2 linked regions of the Streptomyces venezuelae genome follow. The protein of the gene in region 2 interacts with the protein of the main gene of each other region in a pairwise test. Links are inferred from orthologs where the notes say so. Each region holds a gene or a part of one and is shown on either strand. Other genes may lie near its edges.

Region 1 (15,102 bases), 3.6 Mb from region 2 along the record:
GCTGGGAAGTCGGGAAGAGCCGCAGCAGCGAAGGCACCGCGGCGATGGGGGCGGCAGTGGCGGACGATGTATTCGACTTCAGGCCCGGGGCCCAGGTTCCGCTCTCGGGCGCCGCGGGACAGACGGCGGCGACCCACGCCCTGGCCTCGGCCGCGTACCGCGACGGCGATGTGGACGGCATCCTCGCGGCGAACAACGAATGGCACAAGTCCGAGGTGAAGCCAGGCATTTGGTCGCTGTGCAAGCCGAACCTGGGCGAGGCGTTCGCACGGACCGTCCAGGTGCGGATGCTGGGCGGCGGCCGCAGTCCGCTCATCCAGTCCTTCGGGACCGAGCCGCAGGCGGTCGTCGAGCACTGCCTGGCGGCGAACCGCATCCGCAAGGAGCGCGACAGCTGGCTGACGGCGGTGACGGTGCTGTGCGGCGTGCTCTTCCTGCCGGGTTTCATCTTCTGGCTCCTCGTCTTCACCATCCGGCGGCAGGTCGCCAAGAGCGAGGACAAGCGCGCGGGCGCGCTCGCGACGGCCGTGCTGGTCGCCGTGGGCGTGCTGGCCGCGGTCGCCCTGCTCAAGCTGCCGTTCGGGGGTTTCTGGGCCTGGTATCTGCGGGCGGCGATCGTGCTGCCCGTGGTGGGCTGGTTCTGGGCGAAGCAGATCGCCGAGCGCACCGCGAGGGACCTGCGCGAGCGCTGGTCGAGCCTGCTCGCGGGCGGCGGGATCGGCGCCAAGATCCCGGAGGCGGTGCCCGGCAGCCCGGGCGAGACGGCGGCCGAACGCCTCCGGCAGGGCCTGGCCAGGCTCTCCGCGGAGCAGCAGAGCAACTCCGTGTTCTACGCGGGACCCAAGGGCATATTGGGCATGGGCACGCGGTGGGGCAGCTGGCAGCTGGCGGAGGAGCTGGTGCCCGCGGACGCGAGCAAGGAGATCCACCCCTTCCGCAGCTGGGACGTCATAAAGGCGGTGCACGACCAGCTGCGCATGCTGGAGCGCGGCCCGCTGCACACCGGGGGCTTCCCCACGCCCGACATAAACCACTGGATCGTCTCCCCCATCGGGGAGAACGCGAAGGCGGTGTCCCGCCCCACCGGCACGGACGTCGAGGCCTTCCAGATCCGCGGCCACGAGATACAGCGGATCTGCAACGAGCAGCAGTTCGGCAGCGGCAACCGACACTACCTGGGCGTGCAGTTCACGCTCTGGGACGGGCAGCTGGTCATCACGATGCTGATCACGGTGACGGTGCTGCACGAGACGCTGCGCATCGAGGTCACCGGCCACGCCCTGGGGCCCGTGCACCCCCTGTTCACGACGAAGCCCTCGCCGAAGACGAAGACGGTCGCGAAGCCCATCAGGTTCTGGGAGACCACGACCCGCAACCTGCCGCTGATCGACGCGGACGAGGTCGTGCGCCTCGCGGTCCGCGCCCCCTTCACCTGGTACCCGCCGATCCTGGACCACCTCGGCGGCAAGCTGGTCCTGCCCGAGCCGTTCGGCCTGCGGCACGCCTGGGCCGACAAGCCGTGGCGGCACCGGTTCATGGCGGACGACGCGCTGCGCGCCGCCACGCCGGTGCTGCGCGTGGTGCACTCCGCCGCGATCAAGGTCCTCGACGAGAACGGCGTGAACACGGAGAAGTTCGGCGCGCGGTCCGGCTTCCTCAGCGGGGCCATCCAGGACCCGATGCCGAGGAAGGCGGACGTCTACGACGCGTGAGGCGGCGGGCCGTCGGTCGTGACGGCCCGCCGCTGAGCGATCAGATGGCCTGCCAGAGGGCGGGGACGTTCGGCGGCTCCCAGCCCGGATAGGCGGTGTGGCCCTGGATGCAGCGGTAGCGGACGCCGTTGTACGTGACCACGTCCCCGGCCGCGTAGGTGGCACCCAGCTGCCAGGTGGTCTCGCCACCGCCGCCGGACACCGTCAGGGTGTACGCCGTACGGTGGCTGACCTGCCCCTCACCGGTGAAGGTGAGGGTGTAGGTGCCGGCGGTCGTGCCCGCCGCGACCTCGACGGTGGCCGTCGCGGACTCGCCCGAGAGCACCGACTCCGGATTGATGGAAACGCTCACTCCGGACGGGGCCCCCGAGGCCGAGAGTCCCACCTTCTGCGCCGAGCCGCTGGTCGTCGCCGTGGCGAGGGTGACCTTCGTGGAGGAGCCGGGCTGGACCGTGCCCGAGGCCGGGTCGGCGGAGAGGGAGAAGTCGTCCGCGGGTGCGGGCCCGTCGCCGACGGAGGTCTTCCAGAGTGCGTACGCGACGCCGTCCGAGCTGCGGTCCAGCGCGGTGGCGCTCACGTTGGCGGTGGTGTCACAGGCGGAGTGGTAGCACGAGTCGTACGAACGGCCCGCGGTGCCGCCCCACTTCGCGGCCTCGGCCGCGGACTTTGTGGCGGAGGCGCCGGTGGCGTACCCGGATGTCGGGATGCCGACGCGCTGGAAGGAGGCGTCGTCCGACCGTCCCTGCCCCTCGACGTTCTCCTGGGGTGCGAGGTTGAGGGAGGTCCAGTAGTCCCGCAGCGGGACCGACGCCGAGGAGTTCAGGTTGTTCACGAAGTACCCGGCGTTCGTCGAGCCCACCATGTCGAAGTTGTAGTACGCCTTGATCTTGGAGCGCTCCGCGGCGGGCAGCGACGAGGCGTAGTAGTCCGAGCCGTTGAGGCCCTGCTCCTCGTCGGTCCACCAGGCGAAGCGGACGCGGTTCTTCATGGCGGGGTTGTTCTGCGCCAGGGACAGCGCCGCCTCCAGGATCGCGGCGGATCCGGAGCCGTTGTCGTTGATGCCGGGGCCCGCCGCGACGCCGTCGAGGTGCGCGCCGAACATGTAGACGTTGTTCGCGTCGCCCTGCGGCCACTCGGCGATCAGGTTGTTGCCCGCGCCCGCGGAGCATCCGGAGGCGCAGGTCTGCTCGGTGACCTTGTATCCGGCGGCCTCCAGCTTGCCCTTCACGTACGCGAGGGAGGCGCGGTAACCGGCGCCGGTGGCGCGGCGGTTGCCGCCGTTCTGCGAGGCGATGGTGTTGAACTGGGCGAGGTGTGCCCTGACCTTCTCCACGTCGATGTCCGGCGGGGGCGTCGGGTTGCCGCCGCCACCCACGGTCAGCGTGTATTGGGCGGTGTGCGTCTTGGTGCCCGCGGTGCCCGTGACGGTGATCGGGTAGGTGCCCGCCGTGGTGGACGCGGCGGTGGTGATCTTCATGGTGGCGTTGGAGCCGGATGTGACGGTCGTCGGGTCGAACGTGACGTTCACGCCCGCCGGGGCACCCGACGCGGTCAGCGTGATCTGCTGGGCGCTGCCGGTGACGGTCGTGGTGTTGACGGTGCCGGTGGTGGAGGCGCCCGGTTCGACCTTGCCCGAGGCGGGGCTGAGCCCGAGGGAGAAGTCGTTCTGCTGCCCGGTGCAGGTCGGGTCACCGCTCTGGGCCGGGATGCTGATGGCGTCCCAGGCGGCCTTGGTGCGGTTGAACAGGTCGCAGCTCGCGTCGAGGTTCTTCGCCGCGGTGAGCGTGGCGGTGCGGTAGCGCTTGTACGTCATGCCGCTGGTCTTGAGCAGCATGGCGCCGTAGAAGATCTTGCCGGCGTTCTTGATGCCCACGCCGGTCACCTGCTGGTTGTTGCAGGTGGGGCTCGAGGGCTTGCCACCACCGGGGTTGGAGCCCTCGGCGAGCAGGTAGAACCAGTGGTTCATGGGCCCGGCCGCCTTGTGCTCCTCGGTGTTCGGGATCGAGGCGGAGTAGCAGTTGGGGTCGTTGTTGACCCGGCTCGGGTCGTACATGTTGCGGATCGGGCCGCGCCCCTGGAGGTTGATCATCTCCCCGACGGTGTAGTCGGGGGTGTCGTAGGGGGCGGGCTGGTTGATGTACGCCTCGGTCAGGGCGCCCATGATGTCGCCGGTCGCCTCGCCGAGGCCGCTCTCGTGGTTGGCGCCGCCGGGCGTGTTGGAGTCCAGACCGTGGCCGAACTCGTGGGCGACGACGTCCACTCCGGCGATCCACTCGTTGGCGCTGTTGTGGCCGATGGTGACGGAGGAGCCGTCCCAGTACGCGTTGAGCTCGTTGAGGCCCACACTGACCGGCCAGCTGCCGCCGTTGCCGTTGTGTCCGTTGCGGCCGACCCACTCCTTGAGCATGTTCCACTGCTTCTGCGCGGCGAACATCACGTCGACGCAGCCGGTCTCCCGGCTCGTGGGATTGCCGGTGCCCCAGTCGTCGGTCGCCTTGGTGAAGACGCCGCCCTGGTAGCTCGAGCACTGGAGCCCCGGGCGTGTGGTGTCGCGCAGCACGTAGTTGCTGCCCGAGCGCGAGGTGTCGATGGTCAGCGGGTCGGGGCCGTTCCACTTGCTGTGGCCGCTGCCGGCGCGCACGTCGTCGTAGGTGTCGATGACCTTGCCGGTGAGCGCGTTGACGAAGACGTGCAGCTTGCTGGGGTCGCCGGCCTTCGTACGCCCGGTCAGCTCGGTCTCCCAGGCGAGCGCGGGCGCGTCCTTCCTGACCCTGACCACCAGGCGCTTGGAGTCGACCTTCTTGACCGTGGCGAGCTTCGCACGGCTCGTTCTGACCGCCTGCGCGGCCGTCACCTTCGCCTTGGTGGTGACCGAGATCGTCGCGTCGGTCGCGGCCCTGACGGCCCGGACCTTCCCCTTGCCGTCGGCGAGGACCACCGCGTCGCCGCCCACCACCGGCAGCCCGCGGTAGGTGCGTTCGTACGCGACCGAGTAGAGGCCTTTGAGCCAAGGGGTGACCTGCTGTCGGTCGTACTGCTCCTCGGGCCCTCTGGCCAGCGAGTCGAGGCCGCTGCGCACCGCCTTGTCGGCGGCGGCGACGGCTTTGGCGAGGGGGTCCGGTCTGTCCGCGGTGGGTGCGGTCTGCGCGGCCGTCGCGAGGGACGCGGGTACCGTCACCCCCGCGAGTGCCAGGGCCAGGGTTATCCCGGCCGCTGCGGATCGTCTGAGCATCACGGCTCCTTGTGAGAGGTGTTGCGGCTCGTTCGAGCCAGGGGGGAGCCCGTGCGTCAGGCTGTGCGGTCGTGCCCGCTGCTCCGCTCGCGACCTGGCGGTGACATGACACCCTCATGGCTGGCGGAACCCTCACACCGGCCCGGTCCGCGGTCAATGGATTCCCGGCCTCCGGCCCGCCCTGTCAAGAACTGGCAAGCACGCCGACAGGGCTGTCGGGCGCGGCGCGGGGACGGCGAACCGCACCGCCTCACTCCGACACGGCCCGCGCCCGCTCCCGGTACTCCCTGACCTCCGGCAGATCGCCCCAGCGCCCGGCGAGCCGCCGGTGCAGTCCGCGCAGCTCGACGGCGACCATCAACTCCCGCGCGCCCACCGCCTCCTCCAGGACGGGCCCCGCGAGGGTCACCGCCGCGACGGGGTCGCCCGCACACGCCCAGCTGTCCGCGAGACGCAGGGTGAGCAGCAGACGCGTGGAGCGCATCACCGGCGGCAGCAGCGCGTACGACCGGGCGGTGGCCTCGACCGCCCGCCGGGCCACCGCCCGGTCCCCCGTCACCACCGCGAGGTCCCGCAGCGCCCCGCCCACCGCCGACTCCACCCGCAGCACACCCTCCGCGCCCGAGAGCCAGGGCGCCTCGAGCCGGTCCCGGTCGTCGAGCCGGGCGAACCTGCGCCGCGCCGTCGACAGATGCCGTCGGCACGCGGCCACGTCATGGCCCAGCGCGTACGCACGCGCCTGATACAGGTCGGCCAGCGTCATCATCCAGCGCCGCTTGCCGTCCACGGCCCCGATGGCCTGCGCGTACCCGAGCATCGAGGCGGGGTCACCGTCGAGCCGCACCAGAGTCGACATGTCGCTGAGGAGAGTGGCCCGGGCCTCGGCGTCCCGCGCGGCGTCCGCCCACCGCAGGCCGTGCCCGAACCAGGCCATGGCCACGCCGCCCTGCCCGCGCTCCATCCGCAGCCGCCCCGCGACCTGGGCGTACTGCGCGGCCAGCCGCAACTGGCCGGACGGCAGCCGGCCCCCGGCATTGACCGCCTCGGCCCACCGCGCCACCCCGCGCAGCAGCCGTTCCACGGTGCTCGCGCACGCGTCGCTGGCGCGGCCGAACGCCTCACGGATCAGACAGGCCAGGACGGCGGTCAGTCCGTGCAGCAGCTCGGCCTCCGCGCCCGCCGTCTCGCCCACGCGGTCGTATGGTCCCGTCAGCCCGGCGAGGAGGTCCGTCACCGCTTCCCGGTCGGGCGTCGCACAGCCCACCCTGCCGTGCAGCGGGCAGGCAAGGCCCTCGGCGGGCAGCCTCGACGGCCAGGGCTGGGCGGTCAGGGAGGGCGTGTCGCCGGAGAGGACACCGGGGGAATCGACGTCGGGGGCGTCACCACCGGGTATCGGCGAGAAGAGCGTCGGCGCCGTGGGAAGCAGACCGGGCGCGCACGGCGCCGCGGGCGGCGAGGCGATGAGGGCGACGAGCCCGCCCCCGGCCCCCAGGACGGCGTCGAGCCGGTTCACCAGGTCGAAGGGCGGTTCCCGCAGTCCGCCCTCTAGCCTGCTGATGAAGCTGTGGTGGTAGCCCACCCGCCTGCCGAGCTGCAGCTGGGTGAGCCCGGCCCGCCTGCGGTGGAAGCGCAGCAGCCGCCCGAACTCCCCCCATCCCGCATCGACGGCTGGTGACGTGCCGACGGACATGACCCCTCCCTGACCGGGCGCTCCCTGTGGGCAGGGTGGCAGGTGGGGCAGCCGCCTCCAACCCCCCTCTTGACACAGGGGGGTTGACGGTATGGAACAGCGTCAGTTGCCGCTCTGCGGCGTCGGCCAGGAGTCCGCCAGCATCTTGCGGGTGTCGGCGAGCAGCTGCGGCAGCACCTTGGTGTGCCCGACGACCGGCATGAAGTTGGTGTCGCCGCCCCAGCGCGGAACGATGTGCTGGTGCAGGTGGGCCGCGATACCCGCGCCCGCCACGGCTCCCTGGTTCATGCCGATGTTGAAGCCGTGCGCGCCGGACGCGGTGCGCAGCGCCTGCATCGCCTGCTTGGTGAGCTCGCCGAGCTCGGCGGTCTCGGGGGCCGTCAGGTCCGTGTAGTCGGCGACGTGCCGGTAGGGCACGACCATCAGGTGGCCGCCGTTGTACGGGTACAGGTTGAGGACCGCGTACACCTGCTCGCCGCGCGCGATGACGAGCCCGTCCTCGTCGGACTTGGCCGGGATCGAGCAGAAGGGACAGCCGTCGTCGGCCCCCGGGCCCGTGGGCTTGTTCTCGCCCTGGATGTACGCCATCCGGTGGGGCGTCCACAGGCGCTGGAACGCGTCCTGCGACCCGACTCCGATCTGCTGCTCCGGCTCACTCGTCATGAGGTGAAGCATATGACTTGGCCCCGGGGAGAGGTCCCCGGGGCCCGAGCTCAGCGCTGTGTCACCGTGGCGTCAGACCTGGACGCGGTCCTCGACCGCCTTCGCGATCTTCGCGATGGCCTCGTCGACGGGGATGCCGTTCTCCTGCGAGCCGTCGCGGTAGCGGAAGGAGACGGAGCCGTTGCTCATGTCCTCGTCGCCCGCGATGACCATGAAGGGCACCTTGGCCTTCTGCTGGTTGCGGATCTTCTTCTGCATGCGGTCGGACGACGCGTCCACCTCGACCCGCAGCCCCTGCTCCTTCGCCTTCTCGGCGAACTCGCGGAGGTAGGGGATGTGCGCGTCGCCGATCGGGATGCCGACGGCCTGCACGGGCGCGAGCCACGCCGGGAACGCGCCCGCGTAGTGCTCCAGGAGCACACCGAAGAACCGCTCGATGGAGCCGAACAGGGCGCGGTGGATCATGACGGGCTGCTGGCGCGAGCCGTCCGCCGCCGTGTACTCCAGGTTGAACCGCTTGGGCTGGTTGAAGTCGACCTGGATGGTCGACATCTGCCAGGACCGGCCGATCGCGTCCTTGGCCTGCACCGAGATCTTCGGGCCGTAGTACGCGGCGCCGCCCGGGTCGGGCACCAGCGGCAGGTTCTGCTTCTCGGCGGCGAGCCGCAGTGCCTCGGTGGCCTCCGCCCAGTCCGCGTCCTCGCCGATGAACTTGTCGGAGTCGTCACGGGTGGACAGCTCCAGCTCGAACTCGGTCAGGCCGTAGTCCCGCAGCAGGTCGAGCACGAAGGTCAGGAGCGTGTCGAGCTCCTGCGGCATCTGCTCCTTGGTGCAGTAGATGTGCGAGTCGTCCTGCGTGAAGCCGCGCGAGCGGGTCAGGCCGTGCACGACGCCCGACTTCTCGTACCGGTACACGGTGCCGAACTCGAAGAGGCGCAGCGGCAGCTCGCGGTAGGAGCGCCCGCGCGACTTGAAGATCAGGTTGTGCATCGGGCAGTTCATCGCCTTGAGGCGGTAGTTCTGCTCGTCGAACTCGATGGGCGGGAACATGCCCTCCGCGTAGTGCGGCAGGTGGCCCGAGATCTCGAAGAGCTTCTCCTTCGAGATGTGCGGGGTGTTCACGAACTCGTACCCGGACACCTCGTGGCGGCGCCGCGAGTAGTCCTCCATGACCTTGCGGATCACGCCGCCCTTGGGGTGGAACACCGCGAGGCCCGGGCCGAGCTCCTCGGGGAAGGAGAAGAGGTCGAGCTCGGAGCCGAGCTTGCGGTGGTCGCGCTTCTCGGCCTCGGCGAGGAACTCCAGGTGCGCCTTCAGCTCGTCCTTCGTCGGCCACGCGGTGCCGTAGATGCGCTGGAGCTGCGGGTTCTTCTCGCTGCCTCGCCAGTAGGCGGCGGCGGAGCGCATCAGCTTGAACGCGGGGATGGCGCGGGTGCTGGGCAGGTGCGGGCCTCGGCAGAGGTCCTTCCAGCACAGCTCGCCGGTCTTCGCGTCGAGGTTGTCGTAGATGGTCAGCTCGCCCGCGCCCACCTCGGCGTCGGCGCCGTCGGCGGCCTGCGCGGCGTTGCCCTTGAGGCCGATGAGCTCCAGCTTGTACGGCTCGTCGGCGAGCTCGACGCGCGCGTCGTCGTCGGTGGTGACGCGCCGCGAGAACTTCTGCCCGCGCTTCTGGATCTCCTGCATCTTCTTCTCGATGCGCTTGAGGTCCTCGGGGGTGAAGGGCTCCTTGACGTCGAAGTCGTAGTAGAAGCCGTCCCGGATGGGCGGGCCGATGCCGAGCTTGGCGTCGGGGAAGAGCTCCTGCACGGCCTGCGCCATGACGTGCGCGGTCGAGTGGCGCAGGATGTTCAGGCCGTCCTCGGAGGAGACCTCGACGGGCTCGACCTCCTCGCCGTCGGCCGGCACGTACGCGAGGTCCTTCAGCTCGCCGGCCACGCGCACGGCGACGATGGTGCGCTCCCCGGGAAAGAGCTCGGCGGCCGTAGTGCCCGTCGTCACCACGCGCTCTTCCCGCTCGGAATCGCGTTGGATGATCACACGGACGTCTGACACCGGTCTCTCCTACCTGAAGGGGGCTGCGCCGCTCTCTGTCACGCGTACGCAAGGGGAATCGTACCGAGCCGCGGGGCCCGCCCGCGAAACGGATCTCTCCGTGCCCCCATCGGCCCCTTCAGTCCGTGCTGCACGCCTCCTCGAAGAAGTCGAGGTTCTCCTGGAGCGACTTCATGAGCCGGTCGCGCTCCGCCTCGTCCACCTGCACGGGCACCACCCCGCTCGCCCCGGTCAGCCTGCGGAACCCGCCCCTGCTCTCCAGGCGCCCCTGCACCCGGATCGGCAGCCCGACCAGGTGGGCGTGGCCCGCGATGCGGTACGACTCCTCGTCCAGGGTCATCCGCACGTGCGGGACGTCGGCGCCCGCGATCACCCGGATCCGCACGGTGCCGTCCTCGTGGGGCGCCGCCCGCCGCATCCGCACCACGGCCCCGGTGACCCGCACCGGCACCGACGGTTCGTCGCGGAGGTAGCGGGCCCCCGCCTCGCGCAGGGCCGGCAGGTCGCCGGGCGAGAACTCGACGGGTTCGGCGCGGGCCGCGCACCCCTCGGGCACCCCCGCGCCGGGCGCCCACTCCACGGCGACGCGTGCTCCTTCCGTGCCGCGCACCATGGCGACGATCGCCTCGGTCAGCTCGTGGCTGACGCCGGCCTCGACCGCGCCGTCGAAGGCGTCCATGCCGCCGGTGGCGCGCTGGTAGTCGACGGCCTCGCGGGCCGCGCAGAGCGCCTGGTGGAGGCGGACCGCGAGGGGTCGCCCGGTCAGGACGGGCACGAAGGCGGTGAGCCGCTGTCCGCCCGTGGCGGGGCCGACGAGCACGTTCTCCAGGGAAGCGGCGGCGGGTCCGCGGTGCCGCGCGCCGTAGTAGCCGGCGCGGCCGCGTGCGGCGAGCGCGCCCGCGAGGAGCATCAGCCGGGCGGCGGAGCGCAGCTGCTCCTCCTCGGGCCACGTCGAGGTGTCCGCCGGGCCGGTCCGCACGTCGCGCGACCAGTGGATCTCGTCGCTGGGCACGGCGAGCCCCACCAGTACCTCGCGGGCCGCGGGCGAGGCGCTGCGGGACAGCGCGACGAGCGCCTCGGCGACGAGGTCCTCGCAGTCGGGGAAGGCGCGGCTCTCGGGGACGAGCAGGCTGGTGCCCGCGCCGCCGGGGCCCGGGGGCGTCCAGCGCGCGTAGCGGCCGGGGGCGCCGCCGCGGCGCTGCCAGCCGTGCCGGGCGAGGAGCGCGCCGAGGACGCGGGGATCGACGCGGGAGGGCTCGGGGGGCTCGGTCCAGCCGCCCGCGGCCGGGGCGGGGTGCGGGCGGACGGGCGGCGCCGGCTCATGGCGGCCGAACTCGTCGTGGTCGGATTCGTCGTGGGCGAAGGGGCGGTGCATCAGGGTTTCCCTCCCGTTCCGACGCGCGTCATGATCTCGCAGAGGGCGCGGTCGTCGAAGATCCGCGAGGTCGGGACGCGCACGGTGGTCCTGCGCCGGCCGGTCACGGGGTGCCCGGCGAGATTGGTCCAGTAGCAGCAGTGCCGCAGGTCGAGCCGGTCGTGACCGGCGCGCAGCCAGTCGTCCCGGGACCGGGGCACGAGCATCACGACCAGGATCTTGTGGACCGACACCGGGGTGCGGGCGAGCTTCTCCAGGTGCGGGTTGTCGAGCGTGAAGGAGAAGGCGGGCCCGGCGGGCTTCGGCGGTATCTGGTACGTGCACTTGAGCTGGACCTTGATGGTGACCTCGTCGTCGACCGTGTGCCCGGGGGCGCTGTGGCTGACGTGCCAGTCGATGCCGTTGTCGGGAAAGGGCTGCGAGAGCGAGCAGCCGGCGGCCGCCGCTACGGCGTGCAGGTAGCCCACCTGAAGCGTCTCCATGCAGGCGGTGGTGGCGAGTGTGCCGCGCGGCGGTGCGATCCGCTCGGGCAGCAGCCCACCCTGGTCGGGCTGCGCGAGCGCCATGGTCAACGTGCCTTCCGAGCCGGGTCGTTCTGCGCCGGGACGGTGAATTCCAAAGCCCCTCACCTCTGTTGTCTCCGGGCCGCGTACGGCGCAAACGGCCCGGGTATCACCAGCGTGGGCAGGGGACCGAACGTCATCTGCCGGGACTGAACGAGGAGTTGCGTCACCATGACGTGCTGGTACGAGGGCCCCTTGGCCGCATTCGACACGGAGACCACGGGCGTCGACGTCGAGACCGACCGGATCGTGTCGGCCGCCGTCGTCGTCCAGCAGGGCGCGGGAACCCGGCCGCGCATCACCCGCTGGCTGGTGAATCCGGGTGTACCCGTGCCCGCGGCCGCCACCGCGGTGCACGGACTGACGGAGGATCATCTGCAGCGCACGGGCCGCTGGCCCGCGCCGGTGATGGAGGAGATAGCACGCGATCTGGCCGAGCAGGGAGCGGCGGGCCGGCCGATCGTGGTGATGAACGCGCCGTTCGATCTGACCATCCTGGACCGGGAGTTGCGCAGGCACCGCGCCTCGTCGTTGAGCCGCTACACGGAGGGTTCCTCGCTGTGCGTGATCGACCCGCGGGTCCTGGACAAGCAGCTGGACCGGTACCGCAAGGGCCGCCGGACGCTCACCGATCTGTGCGCGCACTACGAGGTGGAGCTGTCGGAGGCGCACGACGCGGCGGCGGACGCGCAGGCGGCCATGGATGTGGTGCGTGCGGTGGGACGGCGGTTCGCGGGGCGCCTGGAGCGCCTCTCGCCGGCCGAGCTGCACACGTTGCAGGCGGTCTGGCACGCGGCTCAGGCGCGTGGCCTGCAGGCGTGGTTCGCCAAGAGCGGCACTCCGGAGACGGTGGACCCGGCGTGGCCGCTGCGTACCGACTTCCCGGCGGCGGCCTGAGCGCGGGGCACCGGACGCCGGAGCCCCGCGCGGGCATGAAAAAACCGGTCCGTCTGCTGACGGACCGGCATTCTCCGGGTGGGCGATACTGGGTTCGAACCAGTGACCTCTTCGGTGTGAACGAAGCGCTCTCCCACTGAGCTAATCGCCCGGGAACGCACTGAACAATACAGGTCCGGGCACCCTTCCTTCAAACCGCCTTCAGACCGTTCGCAGACGAGCCGCGAGGCCGCGCTGTCCGGCGCGCATCATCAGGGCGTGATTGAGCCGGAACAGCGGACGTCCGGGCACGGCGAGGCGTCGCATCAGCGCCTTGCGCACCTCGACCTCCTGGTCGTAGCGGGCCAGTGTCCCGGCGGCGTTGGGGGTGAGCCTCCAGCGCGCCCAGCCGTCCAGGTCCCCGCTCATCGCGATCTCCAGAACTCCGGCCGCGGGGTCGTTGCGCCGCTCCCGTGCGGTGACGACCAGGTCGTACGGCAAGAAGGACCGGAAGCGGACGATGCCGCTGCGGTCGTCGAGCGGAGTCACCTCACGCACCTGCGGCCACCACAGCGGATAGTCCTCGGGCTGTTCCAGGGCGGCGAAGACGCGGGCGGGCTTTCCGGGAAGTTCCCAGACGCTGCGGAAGCGGTAGTGGCACCAGTCCATGCGCGGCAGTCTGCCGGAAGGACAGGAACCCGTACCGGATCTGAGTACGACCTGAGTATCCGCACCCATGCCGTGCGGTGTGCCGCGGACCACACTGCCCGGCATGACGAACATTCCGCCCCCTGCCGAGGAGCTCCGCGTCCTCGACTGGGAGTTGCGCCAACTGGAGGCGCGCAGGACGCAGTTGCTGCAGCGTCGGGCCTGGCTGCTCGGTGTCCTGCGTGCGGCGGGCCCGGCCGGGCCGCCCCCTCGTCCGGCCGGGCCGCCCGCCCCCGACGCCACGCCGCCGAGCGTGCAGAACGTCCTGCTCGCGCTGGGCGGGGTGCTCCTGACGGTCGCGGCGATCGCGTTCACGGTGGTGAGCTGGGGCCACTTGGGGATCGGCGGCCGCAGCGCGGTCCTCGGCGCGGTGACACTCGCGGCGCTCGGCACGCCCGCGTTCCTGCTGCGGCGCTCGCTGCGCTCGACGGCGGAGGCGGTGGCGGGCCTCGGTCTGGCGCTGACCGTCCTCGACGCGTACGCGCTGCGCTACCTCGCGCTCCTGGACGTGAGCGCCTTCGGTTACGCGGCCGCCACCTCGGCCGTCCTGGGCGCGGTCTGGGCGGGGTACGGGCTGCTGCTCCGGCAGCTGCGTCTGCCGGTGCCCGTAGCGGTGGTGACGGCGCAGCTCCCCCTGATCCTGTGGGCGGGCGCCGCGCACGCCGACGCGTATGTGATGACGGCGGCGCTGCTCGGGACGGCGGCCTTCGACACGGCGCTCGCGCTGCGGGCGGGGATTCGTTCCGTGCGGGTCGTCGCAACGGCCGGTGCATGCGTCCTGGGGCTGTGGGGTGCGGCGAGCGCCGGCTGGCTCTCCGTGCAGGCCTCGGGTCCGGGCGGGGCGGCTCGCGCGGGCGTGCTGCTGCTGTTCGCCGCGGGGATCGCGCTGGCGGCCGCGCGGTGGGCGAAGGGCGCCGAGGTGGTGAGCGGTGCGGCCGGTGCCTGCGGTCTGCTCGTGGTGGCCGCCTCGGGCGGGGTGCTGCGGGCGGCGCTGCCCGGGGCCTGGACGGTGCCGGCGTATCTGGTGTGCGGCATGGTGCTGTTGGCCGTCGTCCGCACCTCGCTGCCGTGGACGCTGCGGCGCGGGTTCCTCGCGGCGTCGGCCGTGGTGCAGGGGCTCGCGGTGCTGTGGGCGCTGCCGGTCGCGGCGATCGCCCTGCTCGGGCCGTTCGGCTGGGGGACCCGCGTCTGGTCGGGTGCGCCCGGTGACGCCCGGGACGCATTGCTGCTCGAACTGCCGCTCGCGCACCCGCTCCTGGCTCCGCCGGTGCTCGGCGCCGTCGCCGCCGCCCTCGCCGTGACGGCCGGGCCGCTGGGCGACTCGGCACGGCGGGCGGCGCGGTACGCGGCGCCGGTGCTCCTGTGGTCCGCGGCCGTGGCGCTGCCCGCCGCGCTCCGTCTTCCGTACGGGGCCGGGGTGGCGGCTCAGCTCCTGTCGACCGCCGTTCTCCTCGGCGTGGCCGCGCGTGCGACGTCGGCCGTTCCCGCGGTGACCGCTTCGGTGCTCGCCCTGGTGTCGTCGGCGAGCGTCGCGTTCCTGTCATTGGCCACCATGGCGGCCACGGTCACCACGCTCGGCGTGCTGACGGCGCTGCACCTCGCCGCCTGTGTGCGCCTGGCGCGGGCCGGGGCACCCGCTCCGGGCACCGCGGCGCTCGCCGCCTGCGCCTCCGTGGCCTCGGCCACCGCGCTGGTCTGCGCCTCGGGCGCCGCGTGGGGCCTGCCTCCCGAGTACATCGGGCTGCTCTCGCTGACGGTCCCGGCGCTCGCCGCGGCCGCCGCGGCCCGTCTCGGCACGCATCCCCTGACGCCGCCCGTGGAGCTCATGGCGGCCGCCTCCGGAGCCGTCGCGGTCGTCCTCGCCGCAGGGGACGCCCCCGTGCTGGCGCTGGTCCTGGCGGTCTGCGGGGTCATCGCGTCCGGCACCGCGCTGCGGGCGGACCGTCGTGCCGTCGGGTACGCGGCCGGGGTGCTGTTCGTCCTGGCGAGCTGGGTGCGCCTCGCGTCGTGGGAGGTGTCGACCCCGGAGGCATACACCTTGCCGGCGACCGTCCCCGCGCTGCTCATCGGATGGCTGCGGCGCCGCCGCGACCCGGCGGCCTCCTCCTGGACGGCCTACGGCCCGGGCCTCGCGGTGACACTGCTCCCGAGCCTCGCGGCCGCCTGGAGCGACGTGCACTGGCAGCGTCCGCTGCTGCTCGGCACGGCGGCCCTCGCCCTGACGCTGGCGG
Region 2 (15,017 bases):
TGCCGGGTGTATATGAAGGCGGGCGTACGTTGGGCCCGCGGTGACCGTCGCCTCAGGCGGCGGTCAATGTGCGAGCCGAATTACTCGGCACCGCCCTGCTCGGCCTTCTTGGCACGAAGCGCCTCCGCGGTGCGGACGAACTTCGAGGGAAGCGCCTGGAAGAGCGCGGCAGCCTGCGACTGCTTGCCCTTCATGGCGCCCGCCAGCTTGGCGAGCAGAACCTCGCGGGACTCGAGGTCCGCGAGCTTCTTGAACTCATCGGCGGACAGCGCCTTGCCGTCAAGGACACCGCCCTTGATGACGAGGTTCGGGTTGTCCTTGGCGAAGTCACGAAGACCCTTCGCCGACTCCACCGGGTCACCGGTGACGAAGGCAACCGCCGTCGGACCCGTGAAGAGGTCGTCCAGCGTGTTGATCCCGGCCTCGTTGGCCGCAATCTTGGTCAGCGTGTTCTTCACCACGGCGTACTCGGAGTTCTCACCGAGGGAACGGCGCAGCTGCTTGAGCTGGGCCACGGTGAGACCCCGGTACTCGGTCAGCACGGCGGCGTTCGAGCTGCGGAACTTGTCCGTGAGCTCGGCTACCGCGGCAGCCTTGTCGGGCGTCGGCATAGAGCGTCGGCCTCCTTCCGGGTGATGAGGACCGCTCAGAAGGGGCCGACAAAACGAAACGCCCCGGCGCAGGCGCACGGGGCGTGAGCTCAACCGAATCGCATGCGATCCAGGAGCACATCCACAGTCACCTGCGCGGGTCGTCCGCCGTTTCAGCGGATCCTTCGGCCACCGCACCCTCTTGCGAGGACACGGCAACGACCAGCGGTCTTTGGCTTCTGTGGAAGAGTACGCGAACGGGTCCGCGGCAAGCAAATCCGGTCAGAAGGCGCTGTCCGAACCGGCATCCGAGCCGTCCTTGCCGAGCTTCCCGAGCTCCTCGAACATCTTCATCATGTCCAGGGTGTCCCCGGCCGACGGCGGCGTCACCTTGGTCGCCGCGCCGTAGTCGGAGAAGGTCTGCGACGTCTTCACCGTGCCCTGGGGCGTCTTCATGTCGATGTCCATGCGGACCGGGTAGTCGTCCTCGTTGACCCAGACCTCGGTGTCGTAGCCCTTGATGCCCGACTTCTCGATGTTCTTGAACAGCTGCTCGCGCTCGCTCTCGCTGAGCACGTCCTTCAGGCCCTTGTTGGACTCCGCCATCTCCTTGACGGTGAGCCGGCCCTTGTACCGCTGGGTCTGCTCGCCGTCGACCTGCGCGGAGCCCAGGTGCTTGAGGTTCGGCGAGTCCAGGAGCATCGCGAGCTGCTGCGCGGGGTCCTGGTTCATGCTGTCCAGGCCGCCGGTCATCTGCTTGGCGAGCTTGTCGTCACCGGCCTGCTTCGCGATGGCGTTGAGGTCCATCTTGACCCAGCGCTTGCCTTCCATGTCCTTGGCCGCCTTGGCACCCATGTCCATGTACATGACGTTGTCGCTCCAGAGCATCCGGATCTTCTCCGGAGCCTCCGGGTCACCCTCCGTGAGCGCGGAGCCCGACACCGTCACGTCCATGACGGTCGGGTCCCAGCCCATGACGCCGGTCATCTTCATCTCACCGGAGCCGCCCATCGCCTTGCCCAGCTCGCCGGGCGGCGTGGACATGGTCATCTTGACCTTGGCCGACTTGGCGGCCGAGGTCTTCTTGTACGCGGCCGTGATGACGTCGGTGACCTGCGAGCGCGACTGGATCTCCCCCGCGCCCGCCTTGTCGGACTTGTCGTCCGAGCCCCCGCACGCCACCGCGCCGACACAGAGCAGCGCGGTGCTGAGCACGGCCCCCGCCACCCGCTGACGCCCTCTGCGTCCCTTGACGACACCTGCAGTCATGACCCCACCCCTTGGCACAAAGAACACATGATCGACACAACTTTGTTCACCGAGAGTACCCGAGGGGCGGGGTGGGGAGCGCAGGAGTTATCCGGCGGGCAACGCAGGGGCATGCGACGGGCAGCTCAGGGGGTCATACGGCGGGCTGCTTGTTCATGAGGTCCTTGAAGCTCATGGTGTCCGACGCCGGCGGCTTCTCCACGTTCAGCTCGGTGCCGTAGTCGCTGTAGTAGGCCGTCTGCGAGAAGGTGCCGTTCTTCGTCTCGCCCTTCTCGCTCTTCTTGACCAGCAGGTCGTCCTCGTCGACCCAGATGTCGATCGTCTCGGTGCTCAGACCGGCCTGCTCGAACTGCTTCTTCAGCTCGGCCAGCTTGTCCGCGTCCAGGTCCGCGCTCTTCGCGGTGAAGTCCGCGACGTCGACCTTGCCCGAGTAGTGGACGGCCTTCTTCCCGCGGACCTCCTCCTCGCCGACGCGCTTCACGTCGCCGGAGGCCAGCAGCATCTTCACCGACTGGTTCGGGGTGGTGTTCTGCATCTGGTCCTGGAAGGCCTCGCCCGCGGCGCCGCTCATCTCCGCCAGCGTCGCGTAGTCGTACTCGAGCCAGTGCTTGCCGCCGCCCGCCTGGGACGCGAACGTGTCCCCCATGTTCGCGTAGAAGCCGTTCTTCAAGTAGCGGTAGTCGAGCTTCGTCGCGCCCATCTGCTTCATCTGCTGGGCCTGCGAGCCGCCGGTGAAGGTCACCGTCACGTTCCCCGTGATGCCGTCGGACCAGCCCATGACGCCCTTCATGTCCATGGAGCTCAGCGAGCCCATGGTGGTGGTGCCGTCGATCCGGGCGGTGTCCGCCTTGTCGGTCGACTTCTCGACGGTGCGCAGGGCGGCTATGGGGCTGAGCTTGATGCCGCCCTCGTCCTTGCCGCTGCCGTCCGCCTTGTTCGAGGAGTCACCCGAACCGCAGGCCGTGAGCCCCGTCAGCGCGGCGACCACCGCGATCGAGAGACCGGCTCGGCGCATGGTCGTGCTGTTCATGTCGTCCCACCCCTTGGCATTCATGGAGCCTGCACGCTAGCGCAGCCCACTGACACACGTATCCGAAAGGCCCGTACACAAACAGGACGGGCCCCGCACCTCGAAAGGTTGCGGGGCCCGTCCACAGAACGCGTACGCGACGCGGCTGCCGTCAGGATCAGACGGCGGCCGGGTCCTCCTCGGTGAGGAGGTTGCGGGTGCGGTTCGAGTCCAGCGGGATGCCGGGGCCCATCGTGGTGGTGAGGGCGGCCTTCTTGATGTAGCGCCCCTTGGCGGCCGACGGCTTCAGACGGAGGATCTCCTCCAGGGCCGCGGCGTAGTTCTCCACCAGCTTGGTGTCGTCGAAGGACACCTTGCCGATGATGAAGTGCAGGTTCGAGTGCTTGTCGACGCGGAACTCGATCTTGCCGCCCTTGATGTCGTTGACAGCCTTCACGACATCGGGGGTCACGGTGCCGGTCTTCGGGTTCGGCATCAGACCACGCGGACCGAGCACGCGGCCGAGGCGGCCGACCTTGCCCATGAGGTCCGGGGTGGCGACGACGGCGTCGAAGTCCAGGCGGCCCTTCGCGACCTCGTCGATGAGCTCGTCGGCGCCGACGATGTCGGCCCCAGCGGCTTCCGCGGCCGCAGCACGGTCACCGGTCGCGAAGACCAGGACCCGGGCGGTCTTGCCGGTGCCGTGCGGGAGGTTCACGGTGCCGCGGACCATCTGGTCGGCCTTGCGCGGGTCGACACCCAGACGCATGGCGACCTCGACGGTGCCGTCGAACTTGGTCGAGGAGGTCTCCTTGGCGAGACGGACGGCCTCGAGCGGGGCGTACAGCTTCTCCCGGTCGATCTTGGCGTCCGCAGCGCGGAGAGTCTTGCTGCGCTTCACTTCTGCTCCTGGTTTGTTCAGGTATGGAGTCGTGGTTCGGACCAGCGCTTGGCCCTACCACTTGAGAAAGGTCAGACGGGGGGAGGAGCTCAGCCCTCGACCGTGATGCCCATGGAACGGGCGGTGCCGGCGATGATCTTCGACGCGGCGTCCAGGTCGTTGGCGTTGAGGTCTTCCATCTTGGTCTGCGCGATCTCGCGGATCTGCGCCTCGGTGACCTTGGCGACCTTGGTCTTGTGGGGCTCGCCGGAGCCCTTCTCGACACCAGCGGCCTTCAGGATCATCTTGGCGGCCGGCGGCGTCTTGGTGATGAAGGTGAAGGAACGGTCTTCGTAGACCGTGATCTCCACCGGGATCACCCAGCCACGCTGCGACTCGGTCGCGGCGTTGTAGGCCTTGCAGAACTCCATGATGTTGACGCCGTGCTGGCCCAGCGCGGGGCCGACCGGCGGGGCCGGGTTGGCGGCACCAGCCTGGATCTGGAGCTTGATCAGCCCCGTGACCTTCTTCTTCTTGGGAGGCATTGCTCTCTCCGGGTCCTAGTGAGAGTTTTCAGCCGACCATCCGGTCATCCGGATGGAGGCATACCGCACAACGATAACGGGTATAGTCGCGCGGCTAAAAACCGAGCAGGTCAGACCGGCTTTGACAGCCCGTCTGACCTGTTCGGAGGCGTGTGTTCCAGGAACGTCAGTTCTTCTGGATCTGGTCGAAGCTGAGCTCGACCGGGGTCTCGCGACCGAAGATCTCGACGAGGCCCTTGACCTTCTTCGAGTCGGCGTTGATCTCGTTGATCGTCGCCTGCAGCGTCGCGAACGGGCCGTCGGTGACGGTGACCGAGTCGCCCACCTCGAAGTCCAGGACCTGCACCTCGACCTTGCGGGCCGGAGCCGGCTTGCCCTCGGCCTCGGCGGCCTCGCGGGCGGCCTTCTCCTCGGCCTCCGGGGCGAGCATCTTGACGATCTCGTCCAGGGTCAGCGGGTACGGGTCGTAGGCGTTGCCGACGAAGCCGGTGACGCCGGGCGTGTTGCGGACGACGCCCCAGGACTCGTTCGTCAGGTCCATGCGCACCAGCACGTAGCCGGGGAGCTTGTTCTGGCGGATGGTCTTGCGCTCGCCGTTCTTGATCTGCGCGACCTCTTCCTGCGGCACCTCGGCCTGGAAGATGAAGTCCTCGACGTTCAGCGAGACGGCACGCTGCTCGAGGTTGGTCTTCACGCGGTTCTCGTAACCGGCGTAGGTGTGGATGACGTACCACTCGCCGGGGAGGGTGCGGAGCTCCTCGCGGAGGGCCACGATCGGGTCGACCGGCTCGGCCTCCTCCTCGGGCTCGTCCGCGGCGGCCTCGACGTCCTCCTCGTCGGCGACGTCGGCAGCGGCGGTCTCGTCCTCCTCGGACTCCGCTACGGCCTCGGCGTCACCCTCGAGGTGGATGGCGGCCTCTTCGGCGGGCTCACCCGCGGCGGCGTCGGCAGCGTCGGCCTGGTCCGGGTCCTCGGCGTCCGCCGCCTCGACGATGTCGAGCTGGTCCTCCACGGACTCCGCGTTCTCTCCGCGAGGCTCAACGGCGTCGTTCAGGTTCGGGTCAGACACGGTGGCTGCTTCTTCCTGGATACAGAGGGGTGGAACGCGCGAAAGGGGCGCCAGGAACGGCGCCCTTCGCTATCGGCTCAGCCGAAGATGTACTTGACAGCGTGGCTGAAGCCATAGTCAATCACGGTCACGAGACCGATCATGATGACGACGAAGACAATCACCACTGTGGTGTAGGTCGTGAGCTGGCTGCGAGTCGGCCAGACGACCTTGCGGAGCTCCGCGATGATCTGACGGTAGAAGAGCGCGAGACGGCCGAAGGGGCCCTTCTTGCCACGCTTGCCGCCCTTGCGGGCCTTCTTCTGGGACTCCGTCGACTCGTCCTGGGCATCAGGCTTGTCGATGGAGCCCACGGCGTCCGTCACTCGTCCTCACCTGATTCCGGGTCGTGGCCGTGCCGCGCCCGGTTGAGCCGCACGGCGGTGCATTGCAGTACGTACATGCGCACACATCCTGGCGAAGGAGTGTGTAGCAGGGCCGGAGGGACTTGAACCCCCAACCGCTGGTTTTGGAGACCAGTGCTCTACCAATTGAGCTACGACCCTTTGGTTTCCCCCAACCTACCGCATCCGCCCATGTGCACGGAGTGCGCTGAGAGAAAGCGGCCGGTGAGGGCCAACGAGCAGTGAGTGTACGTGCTCTGCGGCGCCCCGTCGAACAGAAAGGGCTGCGACGGTCTTGGAAACCCGCGCACCGGGGCCGTTTCGGGTCTGGAACGATGGGGCCATGAGCGCTGCTACTTCTCCGACCGAGCGCCGGGTCTCCGCGCGCATCGGCGCGATCTCCGAGTCCGCGACCCTCGCTGTCGATGCCAAGGCCAAGGCCCTCAAGGCCGCAGGAAGACCGGTGATCGGCTTCGGGGCGGGCGAGCCCGACTTCCCGACTCCGGACTACATCGTCGAAGCCGCCGTCGAGGCCTGCAAGAACCCGAAGTTCCACCGCTACACGCCGGCCGGGGGCCTCCCCGAGCTCAAGGCGGCGATCGCCGCGAAGACCCTCCGTGACTCGGGCTACGAGGTCGACGCGTCGCAGATCCTGGTGACCAACGGCGGCAAGCAGGCCATCTACGAAGCGTTCGCCGCGGTCCTCGACCCGGGCGACGAGGTCATCGTCCCCGCACCGTTCTGGACCACCTACCCGGAGTCGATCCGCCTCGCGGGCGGTGTCCCGGTCCCGGTCGTCGCCGACGAGACCACCGGCTACCGCGTCTCCGTCGAGCAGTTGGAGGCCGCGCGCACGGAGCGCACGAAGCTCGTCCTCTTCGTGTCGCCGTCGAACCCGACGGGCGCCGTCTACAGCGAGGCCGACGCCGAGGCGATCGGCCGCTGGGCCGTCGAGCACGGCCTGTGGGTCATGACCGACGAGATCTACGAGCACCTCGTCTACGGAGACGCGAAGTTCACCTCGCTCCCCGCGATCCTTCCCGAGCTGCGCGACAAGTGCATCGTGGTCAACGGCGTCGCCAAGACGTACGCGATGACCGGCTGGCGCGTGGGCTGGATCATCGGCCCGAAGGACATCGTCAAGGCCGCGACGAACCTGCAGTCGCACGCCACGTCCAATGTCTCCAACGTCGCGCAGGCCGCCGCGCTCGCGGCCGTCTCCGGAGACCTGGTCGCCGTCGAGAAGATGCGCGAGGCCTTCGACCGGCGCCGCCAGACGATCGTGCGGATGCTCAACGACATCGCGGGCGTCATCTGCCCCGAGCCCGAGGGTGCCTTCTACGCGTACCCCTCGGTGAAGGGCCTCCTCGGCAAGGAGATCCGCGGCAAGCGCCCGCAGGACTCCGTCGAGCTGGCCGCACTCATCCTCGAGGAGGCCGAGGTCGCGGTCGTTCCCGGTGAGGCCTTCGGGACGCCGGGTTACCTGCGCCTCTCGTACGCGCTGGGCGACGAGGACCTCGTCGAGGGCGTCTCGCGGATCCAGAAGCTGCTCGCCGAGGCCCGCGACTGAGGGCTGCGTCGAGAACATGCGGGCCGTCTCTCCTTCGGAGAGGCGGCCCGTTTCTTCGTTCGGAGGGGGCCCCGAAGGGGGAAAGCCGCTACCGGGACGCCAGGTGCATACGGCAAGATCCTCGAATGGAGCGTGTACGAGACGAGCGTGTACGGGACGTACGAGACCTGCCGAAGGCCCATCTCCACCTGCACTTCACCGGGTCGATGCGGTCGAGCACCCTTCTTGAGCTGGCCGACAAGTACGGAGTGCGTCTTCCGGAGGCGCTGACCGGCGCCGAGCCCCCGAAGCTGCGCGCGACGGACGAGCGGGGCTGGTTCCGCTTCCAGCGGCTCTACGACGCCGCGCGCTCCTGTCTGCGCGAGCCCGAGGACATCCGGCGCCTGGTGCGAGAGGCCGCCGAGGAGGATCTGCGCGACGGCTCGGGGTGGCTGGAGATCCAGGTCGACCCGACGTCCTACGCGCCGCGGCTCGGCGGCCTGATCCCGGCCCTGGAAATCATCCTGGACGCCGTCGAGAGCGCCTCGCGGGAGACCGGCCTCGGCATGCGCGTCCTGGTCGCCGCGAACCGCATGAAGCACCCCCTGGACGCCCGCACGCTGGCGCGGCTCGCGGTGCGGTACGCGGACCGGGGCATCGTCGGCTTCGGGCTCTCCAACGACGAGCGGCGCGGCATGGCACGGGACTTCGACCGGGCCTTCGCCATCGCGCGCGACGGCGGTCTGCTCGCGGCGCCGCACGGCGGTGAGCTGACCGGGCCCTCGTCGGTGCGGGACTGTCTGGACGACTTGGACGCGGCGCGCATCGGGCACGGGGTGCGGGCCGCCGAGGACCCGCGGCTCCTGAAGCGGCTCGCCGACCGGGGCGTCACCTGTGAGGTGTGCCCGGCGTCCAACGTCGCCCTGGGGGTCTACGAAAAGCCGGAGGACGTCCCCCTGCGCGCGCTGTTCGAGGCGGGGGTGCCGATAGCCCTCGGCGCCGACGACCCGCTGCTCTTCGGGTCGCGGCTCGCCGCCCAGTACGACATCGCACGCACCCACCACGGCTTCACCGACGCCGAACTGGCGGAGCTCGCCCGGCAGTCGGTCCGCGGCTCGGCCGCGCCCGTCGACGTACAGCGGAAGATGCTGGCCGGGGTGGACGAGTGGCTGACCTCGTAGGGATTACACGCTCGTGATGCCCTTCAGGAGCGTGCGGGCGAGTGCGGCGGCGAACTCCTCGACGGGCTGCGGGGGCTGCTTGCCGACCGTGGCGTCGTAGGCGAAGGCGCGCTGCGCGCAGGCGCCCATGAGGAGCGAGGCGGCCGCGAACGTGTCGGCGTCGGGTGCGATCCGGCCCGCGTCCCGCTCGGCCCGCAGATAGGCGTCCAGGGTCTCGATGGGCACGTGGGGGCCGGTGCCCATCTCGCGCATGGAGTCCTCGTGGCGGCGCTTCAGCTGGGTCTCCGCGTACAAGGAGGCGGCGATCGGGAAACTCTCCGCGTAGAAGCGGCTGGCCTGCATCGCGATCTCGGTGAGGTTCTCCAGGACACTGCGCTCCCCCGGCTTCTCCACGAGCTCGTTCAGGAGCGGGTTCAGCCTGGGCAGCCGCTCCTTGAGCACGCTCACGAACAGCTCTTCCTTGCTCGCGAAGTGCTTGTAGAGCGCGGCTTCGGAGCAGCCGGCCGCTTTGGCGATCTCCTTGGTGGTGGCGCGGGCCAGGCCGCGGGTGAACATGAGCTCGTGCGCCGCGTCGAGGATGCGGGCCCGGGTGGGCTTCTGCTGCATGGGCCGTCCAACCAACCTTGACGTATGGGTGAGTGGATACTCACCCTAGTGGTGAGTGAATACTTACCCACCCGGGGAGGACGCGCAATGAAGCTCACTGTTTTCGGTGCCACCGGCGGTGTCGGCGGGGAGATCGTCAGGCAGGCGCTCGCGGCGGGGCACGGCGTCACCGCCGTCGTGCGGGACCCCGCGCGGCTGAGCGTGACGGGTGAGGGCCTTGAGGTCCTCCGGGCCGACCTGACCGATCCGGAGGCCCTGCGTGCGGCCGTGACCGGGCGGGACGCGGTCCTCTCGGGTCTCGGCCCGCGCAAGAAGGCGGACGCGGGGATCACAGCGGACCTCACGCGGTCGGTGGTGCGCGCGATGGAGGCCGAGGGGGTGCGCAGGCTCGTGGTGGTGAGCGCGGCGCCGGTCGGCCCGCCGGCCGAGCGTCAGCCCGCGGTCGACCGGATCATGGGCTCCCTGGTCGCCAGGGTCCTGAAGCCCGTGTACGACGATCTGCGGGCCATGGAGGCCGCGCTGGCGAGCAGCGCGACGGACTGGACGTCCGTACGGCCGCCGAGGCTCCAGGACAAGCCGGCGACGGGTGTCTACCGCAGGGTGGTCGGCGGCACCCCGACCAGCGGCCGGTTCATCGGCAGGGCGGACGTGGCGCACGCCATGCTGGCGGCGATCGACGACGCGTCGACGGTGAAGCAGGGCGTGGGCGTCGCCTACTAGCCGCGCGCCGGATGCCTCAGAGGCTGACGCCCACCGTCACCGGTTCGTTGACGAGGGTGACCCCGAAGGCGTCCCGCACCCCTGCGACGACCTCGCGGGCCAGCTCCAGCAGGTCTTCGGTGGTCGCTCCGCCGCGGTTGGTGAGCGCGAGCGTGTGCTTGGTGGAGATGCGGGCCCTGCCCTCTCCGTAGCCCTTGGTGAAGCCCGCCTTGTCGATGAGCCAGGCGGCGGAGGTCTTCACGCGGCCGTCGCCGGTCGGGAAGGCGGGCGGGGCGACGTCCGCACCGAGGCGTTCCGTCACGCGCGCGTGGAAGGCGGTGAACTCCTCCTCGGTGAGGATCGGGTTGGTGAAGAACGACCCGGCGGACCAGCTGTCGTGGTCCTCGGGATCCAGCACCATGCCCTTGCCCGCGCGGAGCTTGAGGACAGTCTCCCTGGCGACCGCGGCCGGGACCCGGTCCCCCGCCTCGACACCGAGCGTGCGCGCGGTCTCGGGGTACTTGAGGGGCGCGCTCATCCCCTGCGCGTCCTCGAGCTCGAAGCGGACCCGTAGCACCACGAAGCGGTCGGGGTCGGCCTTGAAGCGGCTGTGGCGGTACGAGAACGCGCACTCGGCGTTCGCCATCACAACGGTCTCGTGGGTCTTCCTGTCGTACGCGACCACTTCGGTGATCGTCGAGGAGACCTCCTGGCCGTACGCCCCGACGTTCTGGATCGGGGTCGCGCCCGCGGAGCCAGGGATGCCGGCGAGGCATTCGATGCCCGCCAGGCCCGCTTCGACGGTGCGAGCGACCGCGTCGGTCCAGACCTCGCCGGCGGCGAGCTCCAGCTTCGTGCCGTCGAGCGCGAAGCCCCGGGTGGCGATGCGCAGGGCGGTGCCGTCGAAGCCCTTGTCGCCGATGACCAGGTTCGATCCGCCGCCGATGAGCAGCAGCGGGGTTCCGGAGTCGTCGGCCTCACGGACGGCGGCGATCACCTCGGCGTCGGTCGTCGCGGTGATCAGACGGGTCGCGGGGCCGCCGAGCCGGAAGGTGGTCAGCGGGGCGAGCGGGGCATCGTGGAGTTCCTGCACGTGCTCAAGAGTACGAGAACGGCCCCGCCGGTCAGGGCGGGGCCGTTCTCGTACGTCTGTCAGGCGCCCCCGTGCGTCCGTCAGACGCTCTCCCACGCCCTCAGACGGCGATCAGCTCGTCCTCCGACGTGGACGCGGTCGTCCCGGCCCCTCCGGCCGCCCGCCGACGGGACGGGATGCAGAGCGCCGCCACCGCCGCGAGGGCCACCACCGCGGAGCCCACCCACAGCGCGGGCTCCAGGCCGTTCACGAAGTCCTGCCCGGAGCCGTAGCCGCCCTGGGCCGAGAAGATCGAGGACATCACGGCGATGCCGAGGGCGCCGCCGACCTCGCGCAGCGCGTTGTTGGCGCCGGACGCGATGCCCTGCTCCTGCGGTCGCACGCTGGACATGACCAGGTTGGACGCCGGTGCGAAGTAGAGGGACATCCCGATGCCGCTGATGATCAGCGCCGGCAGCTGGGTGGCGTACGAGACGTCGGGCGTCACCACGACCGCGTACCAGGCGAGGCCCACGGCCTGGAAGAAGAGGCCGGCGGCGACGACCGGGCGGCCGCCGATCCGGTCGGAGAGGTAGCCGGCCAGCGGCGAGATGAGCATCGGCATGCCGGTCCAGGGCAGCATGCGCAGCCCGGCCTCGGTGGGCGAGTAGCCGAGGACGCCCTGCATGTACTGGCTGAGCAGGAAGATCGAACCGAACATCCCGAGGAACATCAGCAGGCTCGCCGCGTTGATTCCCGCGAAGGCACGACTACGGAAGAGGCGCATCGGCAGCATCGGCGCCCTGTGGCGCATCCCGTGCCGGATGAAACCGCCGAGCAGGAGGACGCCCGCGCTCAGGCTGACGAGGACGGTGGCACTGGACCAGCCGTCGATGGGGCCGCGGACAAGGGCGTACACGATTCCGAAGAGCCCGCCGCTGGCGAGCAGCGTGCCGGCCGTGTCCAGTCGCGCGCCGGGGGCGTGGGACTCGGCGAGGCGCAGCCGGGCGAGCGGCAGCAGGGCGAGCCCCAGCGGGACGTTCAGCCAGAAGATCCACTGCCAGGAGACGTGCTCGGTGAGGCTGCCGCCGATCAGCGGGCCACTGGCGACCGCGAGGCCGTTGACGGCGCCCCAGATGCCGTACGCCATGCCGCGCTTGGCCTGCGGTACGGCCGCCGTCAGCAGGGTCAGCGTGAGCGGCATCATGATGGCGGCGCCGACGCCCTGCACCGCGCGGGCGGCGATCAGCGCGTCCAGGCCGGGTGCGAGCGCCGCGGCGGCGGAGGCGGCGGTGAAGATCGTGAGGCCGACGGTGAAGAGGCGGCGGCGCCCGTACCGGTCGCCCAGGGCCGCGCCGAACATCAGCAGCACGGCGAAGGTGAGGGTGTAGGCGCTCACGGTCCATTCGAGGTCGTGCAGGGCGCCCCCGAGGTCCTCGCGGATGGAGGGCAGGGCGGTGGTGACGACGAGGTTGTCGAGTGCCGCCATGAACCCGGCGACGCTCGTGATGACGAGGGCCCAGACCATTCCCCCGCGCGACGCCGTCTGCTCTGGCTGCGCTTTCTGCTCCGGCATTGCTTCCCCTGTTGGTTAGTTATTGATGACTAACTTTCGTGGGCACAGAAGGAGGCCCCTCTGCCCCGCGCGACTCATCCCTTGGGCTGCGCCGAGTCGTAGAAGCCGGCCCACACCCGGTGGTCGGGCCGGAACCCCATCGACACCAGGACGTTGATCAGCATTCCGTACGCCAAGAACTGCGTCGTCTCGTCGACGTCCGCCCCCAGCGCGAGGCGGACCGTGTCGTACATGTCCATCCAGGCGGCCCGCAGCGCGTCGCCGAACTCCCGGTCGCCGGACGCCTCCGCGGAGGCCACGGCGACGTACATCTGCATCTGCATGAGGAGCTTGTCCGGGTCCTCGGCGATGAGGGCCTGATAGGCCCTCCCCATGGAGTGCAGGGCCTCCTCCCCCTCCAGCCCCTCGGCCGCCTTGCGGAAGACCTCCGTGACCTCCTGGCAGCACCGCCCGGAGGCGGCGAGGAAGATGGACTGCTTGCTCGGGAAGAGGCGGAAGAGATACGGCTGCGAGACACCCACCCGCTTGGCGATGACCTCGGTGGAAGTGCCGTTGTAGCCACCGCGGGCGAACTCGACCATCGCCGCGCGGATGACGCTTTCGCGCCGCTCTTCTGCGCTCATCCTGACCATGCGATTAAGTTAGTGGTCAATCACTAAGCCGTCAAGCCGGTCCGCGGACGAGCACTCCGGGGCATGAGTGACGAGCACTCCAGGGCATGAGTAAGGGGCGCCCTCCCATTGAGGACGCCCCTTACCCGAGCAGTTGTCAGGCGAGCTGTACGACGGCGCGCGACATGCCGAGGACTTTCTGGTCCCCGCTCTTCGCGAGCAGGTCGACGCGCACGCGGTTGTCGTCCAGCACGGCGGCGACCTTGGCGCTGACCTCTATGGTGGCGCCCTTGTCGTCGTTCGGGACGATGACGGGCTTGGTGAAGCGCACGCCGTACTCGACGACGGCTCCCGGGTCGCCCACCCAGTCGGTCACGACGCGGATCGCCTCGGCCATGGTGAACATGCCGTGCGCGATGACGTCGGGAAGGCCGACCTCGCGTGCGAACTTCTCGTTCCAGTGGATCGGGTTGAAGTCCCCGGAGGCGCCCGCGTACTGCACGAGAGTGGCGCGTGTCACGGGGAAGGTCCGGGGCGGCAGCTCGGTGCCGACCTCGACGTCCTCGTACGCAATCTTCGCCGTCATCGCCTCAGGCCCCTTCCGCCGCACGCGCCACGAGCTTGGTCCAGGCGGTCACGACGTGCTCGCCGGCCTCGTCGTGGACCTCACCGCGGATGTCCAGGATGTCGTTGCCCGCCATCGACTTGATCGCCTCGATGGTCGAGGTCACCGTGAGCCGGTCGCCCGCACGCACCGGGCGGGTGTAGGCGAACTTCTGGTCGCCGTGCACGACGCGGCTGTAGTCGAGTCCCAGCTGCGGGTCCTCGATGACCTGACCCGCGGCCTTGAAAGTGATCGCGAACACAAAAGTCGGCGGGGCGATCACATCGGGGTGACCGAGCGCCTTGGCCGCTTCCGTGTCGGCGTACGCGGGATTGGTGTCCCCCACGGCCTCGGCGAACTCGCGGATCTTCTCCCGGCCGACCTCATAAGGATCAGTGGGGGGATAGGAACGCCCCACGAAGGACTGGTCGAGCGCCATGGACTCGGCACCTCCTGCGGTTGGTTTCGTTGCAGATGGCTTCGCACAACACGACGCGAGGCCGCCCCCAACAATCGGGGACGGCCTCGTGTACGAGCCTGTGTTTAGCGCGTTTCGCGGTGCGCAGTGTGCGCGTTGCAGCGCGGGCAGTGCTTCTTCATCTCAAGACGGTCCGGGTCGTTACGCCGGTTCTTCTTGGTGATGTAGTTCCGCTCCTTGCACTCCACGCAGGCCAGCGTGATCTTCGGGCGGACGTCGGTGGCAGCCACGTGAGTGCTCCTTGACGGACGGATGGACGGATGAACGCATAAAAGAGTAGCCGATCGAAGGACCGACCCCACAATCGGCTACCGTTAGTAGCGGTGACCGGACTTGAACCGGTGACACAGCGATTATGAGCCGCTTGCTCTACCGACTGAGCTACACCGCTGCGATGCCGGATCACCCCGCCCGAAGGCGAGGATCACTCAACATCAGAGCCCCAATGCGGAATCGAACCGCAGACCTTCTCCTTACCATGGAGACGCTCTACCGACTGAGCTATTGGGGCGAGCGATGAAGACATTACACGGTTGGTCGCCGATCGCCCAAATCCGTTTCGTCAGGGCTGTCCGAGGGCATCGGACGCCCCGCCTCAGGCGTCCATGAACACCCCATCCGCGTACGCGCACCACACCGGTACGACTATTCCGCTCCTCCTCGAAGCGGGCCTTTCACCGTCCTAGGCTCGACGCGCGCTGCGTGATCTTGACGCCTCGACGACTGCAGCCGCCCCCGAGCCCGAGGAGCGCGATGCCCGACAGCCAGCCGCAGCAGCCCCACTCCTCCGGCGCCTCCGGCTCCGGCCCCGCCGCCGACTCCGGTTCCCTGCTGCTCAGCGGCGCCCGGCTCACCGACGGACGGACCGTGGACGTCCGGCTCGGCGGCGGACGCAT

What was found.
Region 1: the proteins of rplA (region 2) and thrS interact in binary tests that used the Escherichia coli proteins (3 or more experiments, as listed by UniProt). The link is inferred for Streptomyces venezuelae from one-to-one orthologs.

What each region holds. Positions count from the first base shown.
Region 1 is NZ_CP029192.1:7,351,672-7,366,773, reverse strand. Bases 6,860-9,825 are described here. They hold thrS (threonine--tRNA ligase), read right to left. Parts: upstream 9,350-9,825; coding sequence 7,370-9,349; downstream 6,860-7,369. Other genes in these bases: DEJ48_RS32555 (hypothetical protein), read right to left, coding at 9,468-9,825; DEJ48_RS32565 (HIT family protein), read right to left, coding at 6,860-7,309. Also shown: DEJ48_RS32580 (hypothetical protein), read left to right, coding at 45-1,712; DEJ48_RS32575 (M20/M25/M40 family metallo-hydrolase), read right to left, coding at 1,753-4,944; DEJ48_RS32570 (helix-turn-helix domain-containing protein), read right to left, coding at 5,195-6,634; more of DEJ48_RS32565, read right to left, coding at 6,737-6,859; more of DEJ48_RS32555, read right to left, coding at 9,826-10,724; DEJ48_RS32550 (DUF4365 domain-containing protein), read right to left, coding at 10,724-11,290; DEJ48_RS32545 (3'-5' exonuclease), read left to right, coding at 11,459-12,184; DEJ48_RS32535 (SRPBCC family protein), read right to left, coding at 12,386-12,832; DEJ48_RS32530 (SCO7613 C-terminal domain-containing membrane protein), read left to right, coding at 12,936-15,102. UniProt on the Escherichia coli protein: Catalyzes the attachment of threonine to tRNA(Thr) in a two-step reaction: L-threonine is first activated by ATP to form Thr-AMP and then transferred to the acceptor end of tRNA(Thr). The rate-limiting step is amino acid activation in the presence of tRNA.
Region 2 is NZ_CP029192.1:3,757,640-3,772,656, forward strand. Bases 1,909-4,789 are described here. They hold rplA (50S ribosomal protein L1), read right to left. Parts: upstream 3,770-4,789; coding sequence 3,047-3,769; downstream 1,909-3,046. Other genes in these bases: DEJ48_RS15950 (hypothetical protein), read right to left, coding at 1,993-2,889; rplK (50S ribosomal protein L11), read right to left, coding at 3,859-4,293; nusG (transcription termination/antitermination protein NusG), read right to left, coding at 4,460-4,789. In the rest of the region: rplJ (50S ribosomal protein L10), read right to left, coding at 81-611; DEJ48_RS15945 (hypothetical protein), read right to left, coding at 873-1,859; more of nusG, read right to left, coding at 4,790-5,362; preprotein translocase subunit SecE, read right to left, coding at 5,440-5,727; DEJ48_RS15980 (pyridoxal phosphate-dependent aminotransferase), read left to right, coding at 6,089-7,315; DEJ48_RS15985 (adenosine deaminase), read left to right, coding at 7,441-8,475; DEJ48_RS15990 (TetR/AcrR family transcriptional regulator), read right to left, coding at 8,479-9,081; DEJ48_RS15995 (NAD(P)-dependent oxidoreductase), read left to right, coding at 9,169-9,801; DEJ48_RS16000 (UDP-N-acetylmuramate dehydrogenase), read right to left, coding at 9,818-10,936; DEJ48_RS16005 (MFS transporter), read right to left, coding at 10,974-12,428; DEJ48_RS16010 (TetR/AcrR family transcriptional regulator), read right to left, coding at 12,503-13,060; DEJ48_RS16015 (MaoC family dehydratase), read right to left, coding at 13,197-13,625; DEJ48_RS16020 (MaoC family dehydratase N-terminal domain-containing protein), read right to left, coding at 13,630-14,082; rpmG (50S ribosomal protein L33), read right to left, coding at 14,187-14,351; DEJ48_RS16040 (amidohydrolase family protein), read left to right, coding at 14,875-15,017. UniProt on the Escherichia coli protein: One of the primary rRNA binding proteins, it binds very close to the 3'-end of the 23S rRNA. Forms part of the L1 stalk. It is often not seen in high-resolution crystal structures, but can be seen in cryo_EM and 3D reconstruction models.